Regions from separate parts of the Streptacidiphilus albus JL83 genome, predicted to be linked through region 1. Evidence: riboswitches for the same ligand, from Rfam matches in the RefSeq annotation. Region 1 holds a riboswitch; the other holds the start of a gene.

Region 1 (3,902 bases):
GACCGGCACGGCATCGGTGACGGCACCGACCTGGGCCGGATCCGGATGCAGCAGATGTTCACCTCCTCGCTGTTCCGGAAGCTCAGCAGCAACGGGACGCTGACCGACCCGGTCACCCTGTTCCGGATCGCGAGCGACGTCGCCGCCAATCTGACGGTGGACAGCGGACTGGACTCGCCGACGGCCATGGTGTCGCTGGTCGGGAGCGTCAAGGACCTCAACTCCCGGTACATGCAGTACATCACCGCGCCCTACGAGTTCGACCCGCTGGACCGGAACCGGGTGGTCCCGGGGCAGGACTTCGCCCAGGTCTGGAACGACCTGCGGGCGGACGAGCCGCTGCCGGGCTCGGCCGCCGCCACCGCCTTCGGGACGACGGCCGGGTCCGACCCCGGGGCCGGGGCGGCGCCCGCGGCTTCGCCCTCGCCCTCGACCTCCCCGACCGGGGTGCCGCTGTCGGCGGTCGAGGTCACGGTCGACGACGGCACCGGGACGCCCGGGCTGGCCGCCAACGCGGTGGCCGCGCTCGACGCCCAGGGTGTGCGGGCGACCGTCGGCGGCGACGTCCCCGGCTCCAATCCGACCACCGAGATCACGTACCCGGCGGGACAGGCGGCGGAGGCCGGGGCGCTGGCGGCGGACATCCCCGGGGCGGTGCTCCGGGCGGACCCCGGCGTCCAGCGGCTGACCCTGGTGCTCGGTGGCAACGCGCCGGCCAATCTCACCAACACGCCCACGCCCGGGCCGAGTTCCAGTGCCGTCGGTTCCGCCTCGCCGAGCGTGGGCGCGGAGAGCCGGAGCGGCGACGAGAGCATCTGTTCCAGCCTGCCCACTCCGGTCGACTACGGGGGCGCTCCCGGCGACCAGCAGCCCCTGCCGGGGGTGGCAGGATGACGCCGGGGTCTCCCCACCGCATGGTAAGCGCCGCAATTCTCATGACGGAGAGTCAGCTCATGTCGACGTCCCACCGTGTCCCGCATCCGCGCATCGCCGACCGCAAGGCCCGGGGTCCGGTCAAGGTCGTCGACCAGATGCCGCGCGACAGCGCGATCACCCGCTTCAACACCAGGGTGGCGCTCATCGTCACCCAGGCCGTCGGCAGCATGTGGTGCGCCTACGCCTTCGCGCTCTTCGACCTGATCAGCCTGCCTGACGCGATCAAGGCCGGGTTGGCGGCGGTGGTCTCCTGGGTGGCCCAGACCTTCCTCCAGCTGGTGCTGCTGTCGGTGATCATGGTCGGCCAGAACGTCCAGGCGGCGGCCGCCGACAAGCGTTCGGAGGCGACCTTCGAGGACGCCAGTGCGACCCTGCACGAGGTGGCCTCGGTGCAGCTCCAGTTGGCGGCGCAGGAGGCCCTGCTGGCCCGGATCGCGGAGAAGCTCGGCCTGGACCCGGCGGCCGTCGCCGACGCGGCTGCGGGCGGGGCGGGCGAGTCCTCCTGACGCAACGTCACACCCCGTCGCCGGATGGGACCGTTATATCCGGATTGACGGGTGTGCGGCGGTTGGGCATCATGGGCGTGTTGCTGAGACAAGACACCTCGTTCGGTGAGGCGTCTTCACGGACACAGGCCACTGATCCCACCCGTCGAGAGACGCTCCGGATCAGGACACCTCTTCCCGACCTAAGGGTTGAGGCCAAGTGGCTGCGCATGCGGACCCTTCGGGGGCTCGCGCTACGCCGTGGAGTGCCAAAGCTCTGACGAGTTGGGGTGTGCCGGGAGTGCTCTGCCCTCCTGGCGTTCCCCCTGCGGTTCGGACGCCACCGGTGCGTTCCCGACCAGAGGGAGGCGAGAGACATGGATTGCCGTCGGAGCGGTCCGGGCCGTGAGCGGCCGCAGCACCCATGCCCGTCCGCGTCCCCGGTCGGCAGACGCTAGCCCTGCGCGCCTCCCTCGCGGCGGCGGCGATCCTGGCCATCATCAGGATCGCCCGGCGTCCCCACCGCCGTTCCACCCCTGACCACCGTCCGACCCCCGACGAGGAGGTGCCGCCGTGCACGCCCTGACCACCACCGAATTCCTGCTCCGCCTGGCCACCGGCGTCGGCTGCGGCGCCCTGATCGGCGTCGAACGCCAGTGGCGGGCCCGGATGGCCGGCCTGCGCACCAACGCGCTGGTGGCGGCCGGCGCCACGCTGTTCGTGCTCTACAGCGTCGCCGTCCACGACATCGGCAGCCCCACCCGGGTCGCCTCCTACGTGGTCTCCGGCATCGGCTTCCTCGGCGGCGGGGTGATCCTCCGCGACGGGGCCGGCGTCCGTGGCCTCAACACCGCCGCGACGCTCTGGTGCTCCGCCGCCGTCGGTGTCCTGGCCGCCTCCGGCCAGCTCGCCTTCGCCGTCCTCGGGACGCTCGCGGTGCTCGCCATCCACGTGGTGCTGCGACCCGCCGGACGGCTGCTCGACCACGCGCCCGCCGCCGGCACCGACCCCGACTCCCAGGTCCACGCCACCGTCCACCTGGAGTGTGACCGCCGCTCGGAGACCCACATCAGGGCGCTGCTGCTGCAGGCGCTGACCTCCTCCGGACTGACCCCGACCGGTCTGCGGGCCCGCCGGGAGCAGGCGGACTGCACCAGCCTCCAGGCCACGGTCGCGGTCAGCGGCGACGTCACCCAGGCGCTGGAGCAGGTGATCACCCGGCTCTCGCTGGAGGCCGGCCTCCGCGACCTGCACTGGCACCTGGACGAGAACGGCCCGCACCCGGAGCACCAGGGACTGGCCTGAGCCCCGCCGTGCCGGCTCCGACCGGGCCGGCTAGACCTGGGGGGTGGGGGTCTCGCCGCGCGGCCGCATCCCGGCGGCCCGGTAGATGTCGTCGATCAGGCCCATGGTGACCACGGCGTCCTCGGCCGGGGTCAGCACCGGGCCGCCGTGCAGCACCGCCTCGGTGAAGGCGCGCAGCTGGTAGCCGTAGGTCGGGCCGCCGTGCACCCGTTCCCGGCGGGTGCCGGCCGGGGTTCTGACGGTGAGCCGGTTCCAGATGTGCGGCGCCAGGTAGTTGGTGATCCTCAGCTCGCCGCTCTCGCCGACGACCCGGGCGGTGAAGTCCAGCAGCCGGTGCGACCACATCGAGGCGGTGATCCGGCCGCTCGCCCCGCCGGGGAAGCGCAGCTCGGCGGTCATCGCCCGGTCGATGTCCGGGCTGCGCAGCGTGGCCCGCGCGCTCAGCACCTCCGGGGTGCCCTGGCCCAGCAGCCGCAGGCAGTGCAGGGCGTAGCAGCCGCCGTCCATCAGCGCGCCGCCGCCCAGGTCGTAGCGGTAGCGGATGTCGCCGAAGAGCGGCAGCGGGAAGCACATGGAGACCTCCACCGAGCGCAGCCCGCCCAGCTCGCCACCGGCCACGATCTCGCGCATCCGCTCGGCCAACGGGTGGTAGCGGTAGTGGAACGCCTCCATCACCACCAGCCCGGACGCCTTCGCCGCCGCGGCCACGGTGGCGGCCTCGGCCGCGTTGGCGGTGAACGGCTTCTCGCAGAGCACGTGCTTGCCGGCCTCCAGCGCCCGCAGCGTCCACTCCGCGTGCAGGGCGTTGGGGAGCGGGTTGTAGACCGCGTCGATCTCCTTGTCGTCGAGCAGGTCCTGGTAGGAGGCATGGACGACCGGGATCCGGTGCTTCACCGCGAAGGCCCGGGCGCGCTCGGGGTCGCGCGCCGCGACGGCGGTGACCACGGCCTCCGGGACCCGCTCGGCCGGCCGGATCAGGGCCGAGGGCGCGATGCGGGCGGCGCCGAGGACGCCGATGCGGAGCTGGGAGGTCATGCGCGGTTCCCCGATCATGGGTGCGGGCCGGTCCGGTGCCGCCCCCGTGGTGCCGAGGCCGACGGCGGAACGCCACGGCCGTGGGGACCGCGTTCGGACTGGCGGTACGACAGGAAGGCCCTGCCATCGGGGGGATGTGGC
Region 2 (3,902 bases), 6.8 Mb from region 1:
CGCGGATCACCAAGGCGTTCCTCGTCCTGGAGCTGGTGGCGGTCGCCGCGCTCGTGGTCATCGGCGCCGTGCGCTGGCCCGCGCTGCACGTGCCGGTGCACTTCGGCCCGGCGCCGATCGGCGGGATCGTCACCGTGACGGTCGTCGCCGCGACCATCCTGGACGGCTGGGAGATCGACAGCTTCGCCTCCGAGGAGGCCCAGCGGCCCCGGACCGACCCCGGCACCGGCGGCATCGTCGGGGTGTTCTTCGCCCTCGGCTTCTACGCCCTCCTCTACCCGCTGATGTTCGCCGAGACCCCGCTGAAGGACCTGGCGGGGGCCGACAACCCGATGGCGGTGTGGGGCGACCGGCTGGTGCCCGGCGCACCCTGGCTGATGCTCGTGCCGGTGCTGGCCTCCACCGCCGGCGGGCTGTGGCTGACCACCTACATCCTCAGCCGCGCCCTGTTCTCCATGGGCCGCGAGGGACTGCTGCCGCGCAGCCTGGGCCGCGTCAACGCCCGCCGGGTTCCGCAGGCCGCCACCCTCTGGACCCTCGGGGCGGCGCTCGCGGTGGTCGCCGCCGAGCTGCTCTTCCCCTCGGTCTCCACCTTCTTCGGCGTGGTGCTCTCCGCCGCGGGGTTCTTCCTGGTCGCCGAGTTCTTCCTGGACTCGCTCACCGCGACGGTGTTCCTCCGCCGCGTCCACCAGCAGAGCCACCGGCAGGGCCACGGGCAGACGGACGCGCCGCCGCACCGGCACCGGGCGCTACTGGTGGCCTCGGCCCTGGCCACGGCGATGTTCGGCGCCTCCCTGATCGGGTTCTTCGTCTACGGGCCCACCGCCATCGGCCCCTCGATCGACTACATCCTGCTGGTGCTGATCGGCGCCGGGGTGCTGTTCGCGGTGCTGACCCGCCGACGCGGCGAGGCCCACCACTTCGAGGGCCAGGACCTGGGCGTCCCCGCCCGGCGCCCCGCCGCCCCTGCCACGGCCGCCGCCGGACCCAAGAGCTGACGACTGCTCACGAACCGGAGCGCCGGGCACCGGGGAGCCGCGGGGTCGAGTTGACCGGTCGCTCCCCAGAGGCTCATAATGCGAAGGTTGTTTCAACAGACACCTCGTTCGGTGAGGCGTCTTCACGGACACAGGCCACTGATCCCACCCGTCGAGAGACGCTCCGGATCAGGACACCTCTTCCCGACCTAAGGGTTGAGGCCAAGTGGCTGCGCATGCGGACCCTCCGGGGGCTCGCGCTACGCCGTGGAGTGCCAAAGCTCTGACGAGTTGGGGTGTGTCGGGAGTGCTGTGCGCTCCTGGCGTTCCCCCTGCCGCATGGGCGCGCGCGTCGCGTCCCGACCGGAGGGAGGCGAGAGATGGACTGCGATAGTCCGGGGCACAAACGCCCCCGTCAACCATGCCTGACCTTGTCTTCTTCCGGCATGCGGTAACCACCTGTCCCTGCGCCCCCCGGGCGATCGGCCTGTCCTGCGCGTCCGCCGCCGCAGGACGGATGGCTGCTGCATGCCCTCCAACCGCCCCCGACGGGGGTCAGGGAGGGATCATCATGACCACCACCATCGACACGACCCGCACCGCGGTACTGGACGACGCCCACCTCGGTGACATCCACGGCGCGCTCGGCACCATCAAGTTGGGCGACCACGGCGAGCGCCGGGGTCTGTCCGCCAAGCTCAGGACGCTGCTGGCGATCGTCGGCCCCGGCCTGATCGTGATGGTCGGCGACAACGACGCCGGCGCGTTCGCCACCTACGGCCAGGCCGGGCAGAACTACGGCACCCACCTGCTGTGGACCCTGGCCCTGCTGGTCCCGGTCCTCTACGTCAACCAGGAGATGGTGCTGCGGCTGGGCTCGGTCACCGGCGTCGGCCACGCCCGGCTGATCCTGGAGCGCTTCGGCAAGTTCTGGGGCGCCTTCTCGGTCATCGACCTGTTCATCCTGAACGCGCTCACCCTGGTCACCGAGTTCATCGGGATCACCCTGGCGGCCGGCTACCTCGGCCTGCCCAGGACCGCCGCGGTGGTGCTGGCCGCGGCGATCATCATCGCCTCCGCGTTCACCGGCTCCTTCCGCCGCTTCGAGCGCATCGCCATCGTGCTGTGCGCCGGGTCGCTGCTGCTGGTGCCGATCTACTTCCTGGTCCACCCGAAGACCTCGCAGATGGCGCACGACTTCGTGGTGCCCGACATGCCGGGCGGCGCGGGCCAGCTGTCCACGGTGATGCTGCTGATCATCGGCATCGTCGGCACCACCGTCGCCCCGTGGCAGCTCTTCTTCCAGCAGTCCTACGTCATCGACAAGCGGATCACCCCGCGCTTCATGAAGTACGAGAAGGCCGACCTGTGGATCGGCATCGTGATCGTCGTCATCGGTGGCGCGGCCCTGATGGGCGCCACCGCCGCGGCCTTCGCCGGCACCAAGGACTTCGGTGGCTTCACCGACGCCGGCGGGCTGGCCACCGGCATCGCCGCCCACGCCGGCAAGGTGGCCGGGGTGCTGTTCGCCATCGCGCTGCTGGACGCCTCGATCATCGGCGCCTTCGCCGTCTCGCTCTCCACCGCCTACGCCATCGGCGACGTCTTCGGCATCAAGCACTCGCTGCACCGGGGCGTGCAGGGCGCGAAGGGCTTCTACGCCGTCTACGCCGCCCTGGTGGCCGCCGCCGCGGCCATCGTGCTGATCCCCGGCTCGCCGCTGGGCCTGCTCACCGAGGGCGTGCAGACCCTGGCCGGGGTGCTGCTGCCGTCCGCCACGGTCTTCCTGCTGCTGCTCTGCAACGACCGCCAGGTGCTGGGCCCGTGGGTGAACGGCCCGCGGACCAACGCCTTCACCGCCGCGGTCGTGGGCATCCTGGTGACCCTGTCCGTCATCCTCACCGCCTCGGTGCTGTTCCCTGACATCACCGCCGGCGCCATCCTCGACATCATGGCCGCCTGCGGCGTGGCCGGGGTGCTGGCCGCGGGCTACGCCTTCACCCGGCGCCGCACCGCCACCAAGGAGGACCCTTCCCCTGCCTTCGGCGGGGAGGCCCCATTGGACCGCTCCGGTCGCGACGACTGGCGGATGCCGCCGCTGGAGACGCTGACCCGCCCGGTCATGGCCACCGGCCGCAAGATCGGCATGAGCGCCCTCCGCAGCTACCTCGCGGTCGCGATGATCCTGGTCATCGTCAAGATCGTCCAGGTGGCCGTCAGCGGCTGACGCTCCGTCGGCAGCGCCGCCCGCAGGGGTGGGACACCCCGGTGTCCCACCCCTGCCGCATCCACCCGGCGGAGCGGGCAGCGGGAATGTCGGCGTCCTCTGGTAGGACTTGGAGTGATGCCCACCGCCGACCCCACCGCCCCCGACCCCGCCCCGGCCGATCCCGGCGACAGCGCCCCGGTCCAGCTGGAGCTGGTCCGCGCCGAGCTGCGGCGGGCCAGGTCGAAGCCGAAGCAGGCGGCCTCCTCGACCCGGCTGCCGGTGGCCCGGGTCGTCGTCGACAAGGGCCTGTCGCACCTCGACCAGTTCTTCGACTACTCCGTCCCGGCGCGGCTGGACGAGGCGGCGCAGCCCGGCGTCCGGGTCCGGGTCCGCTTCGGCGGACGGGTCGTCAGCGGGCAGGGGCGGCGCGAGGGCGGGACGCTGATCGACGGCTACGTGGTGGAGCGCCGGGCCACCAGCGACTTCGCCGGGCCGCTGGCGCCGCTCAGCCAGGTGCTCTCGCCCGAGCGGGTGCTCACCCCCGAGCTGCTCCGGCTGTGCCGGGCGGTCGCCGACCGCTACGCCGGGACGTTGGCCGACGTCCTCCAGCTGGCGATCCCGCCGAAGCACAACCGGCCCGAGGCCGAGCCGGCCGCCGAGCCGCTGCCGCCGCCGCCGGCGCCCGCGCCGGGCGGCTGGTCCCGCTACCCCAACGG

Evidence for each region. A riboswitch is a leader RNA that binds a small molecule or an ion and turns the genes downstream of it on or off. The one in region 1 is predicted to bind magnesium.
Region 2: another riboswitch for magnesium. It lies ahead of BS75_RS07475 (NRAMP family divalent metal transporter); the one in region 1 lies ahead of BS75_RS37145 (MgtC/SapB family protein).

Annotation. Positions count from the first base shown of each region.
Region 1 covers NZ_JQML01000001.1:8,551,514-8,555,415, forward strand. The annotation lists gene BS75_RS45210 (LCP family protein) at 1-894, shown strand, start outside; gene BS75_RS45215 (DUF1003 domain-containing protein) at 954-1,442, shown strand; M-box (ykoK) riboswitch at 1,533-1,718, shown strand; gene BS75_RS37145 (MgtC/SapB family protein) at 1,995-2,726, shown strand; gene BS75_RS37150 (Gfo/Idh/MocA family protein) at 2,757-3,761, opposite strand.
Region 2 covers NZ_JQML01000001.1:1,742,987-1,746,888, reverse strand. The annotation lists gene BS75_RS07480 (APC family permease) at 1-998, shown strand, start outside; M-box (ykoK) riboswitch at 1,095-1,280, shown strand; gene BS75_RS07475 (NRAMP family divalent metal transporter) at 1,549-3,204, shown strand; gene BS75_RS07470 (primosomal protein N') at 3,322-3,902, shown strand, end outside.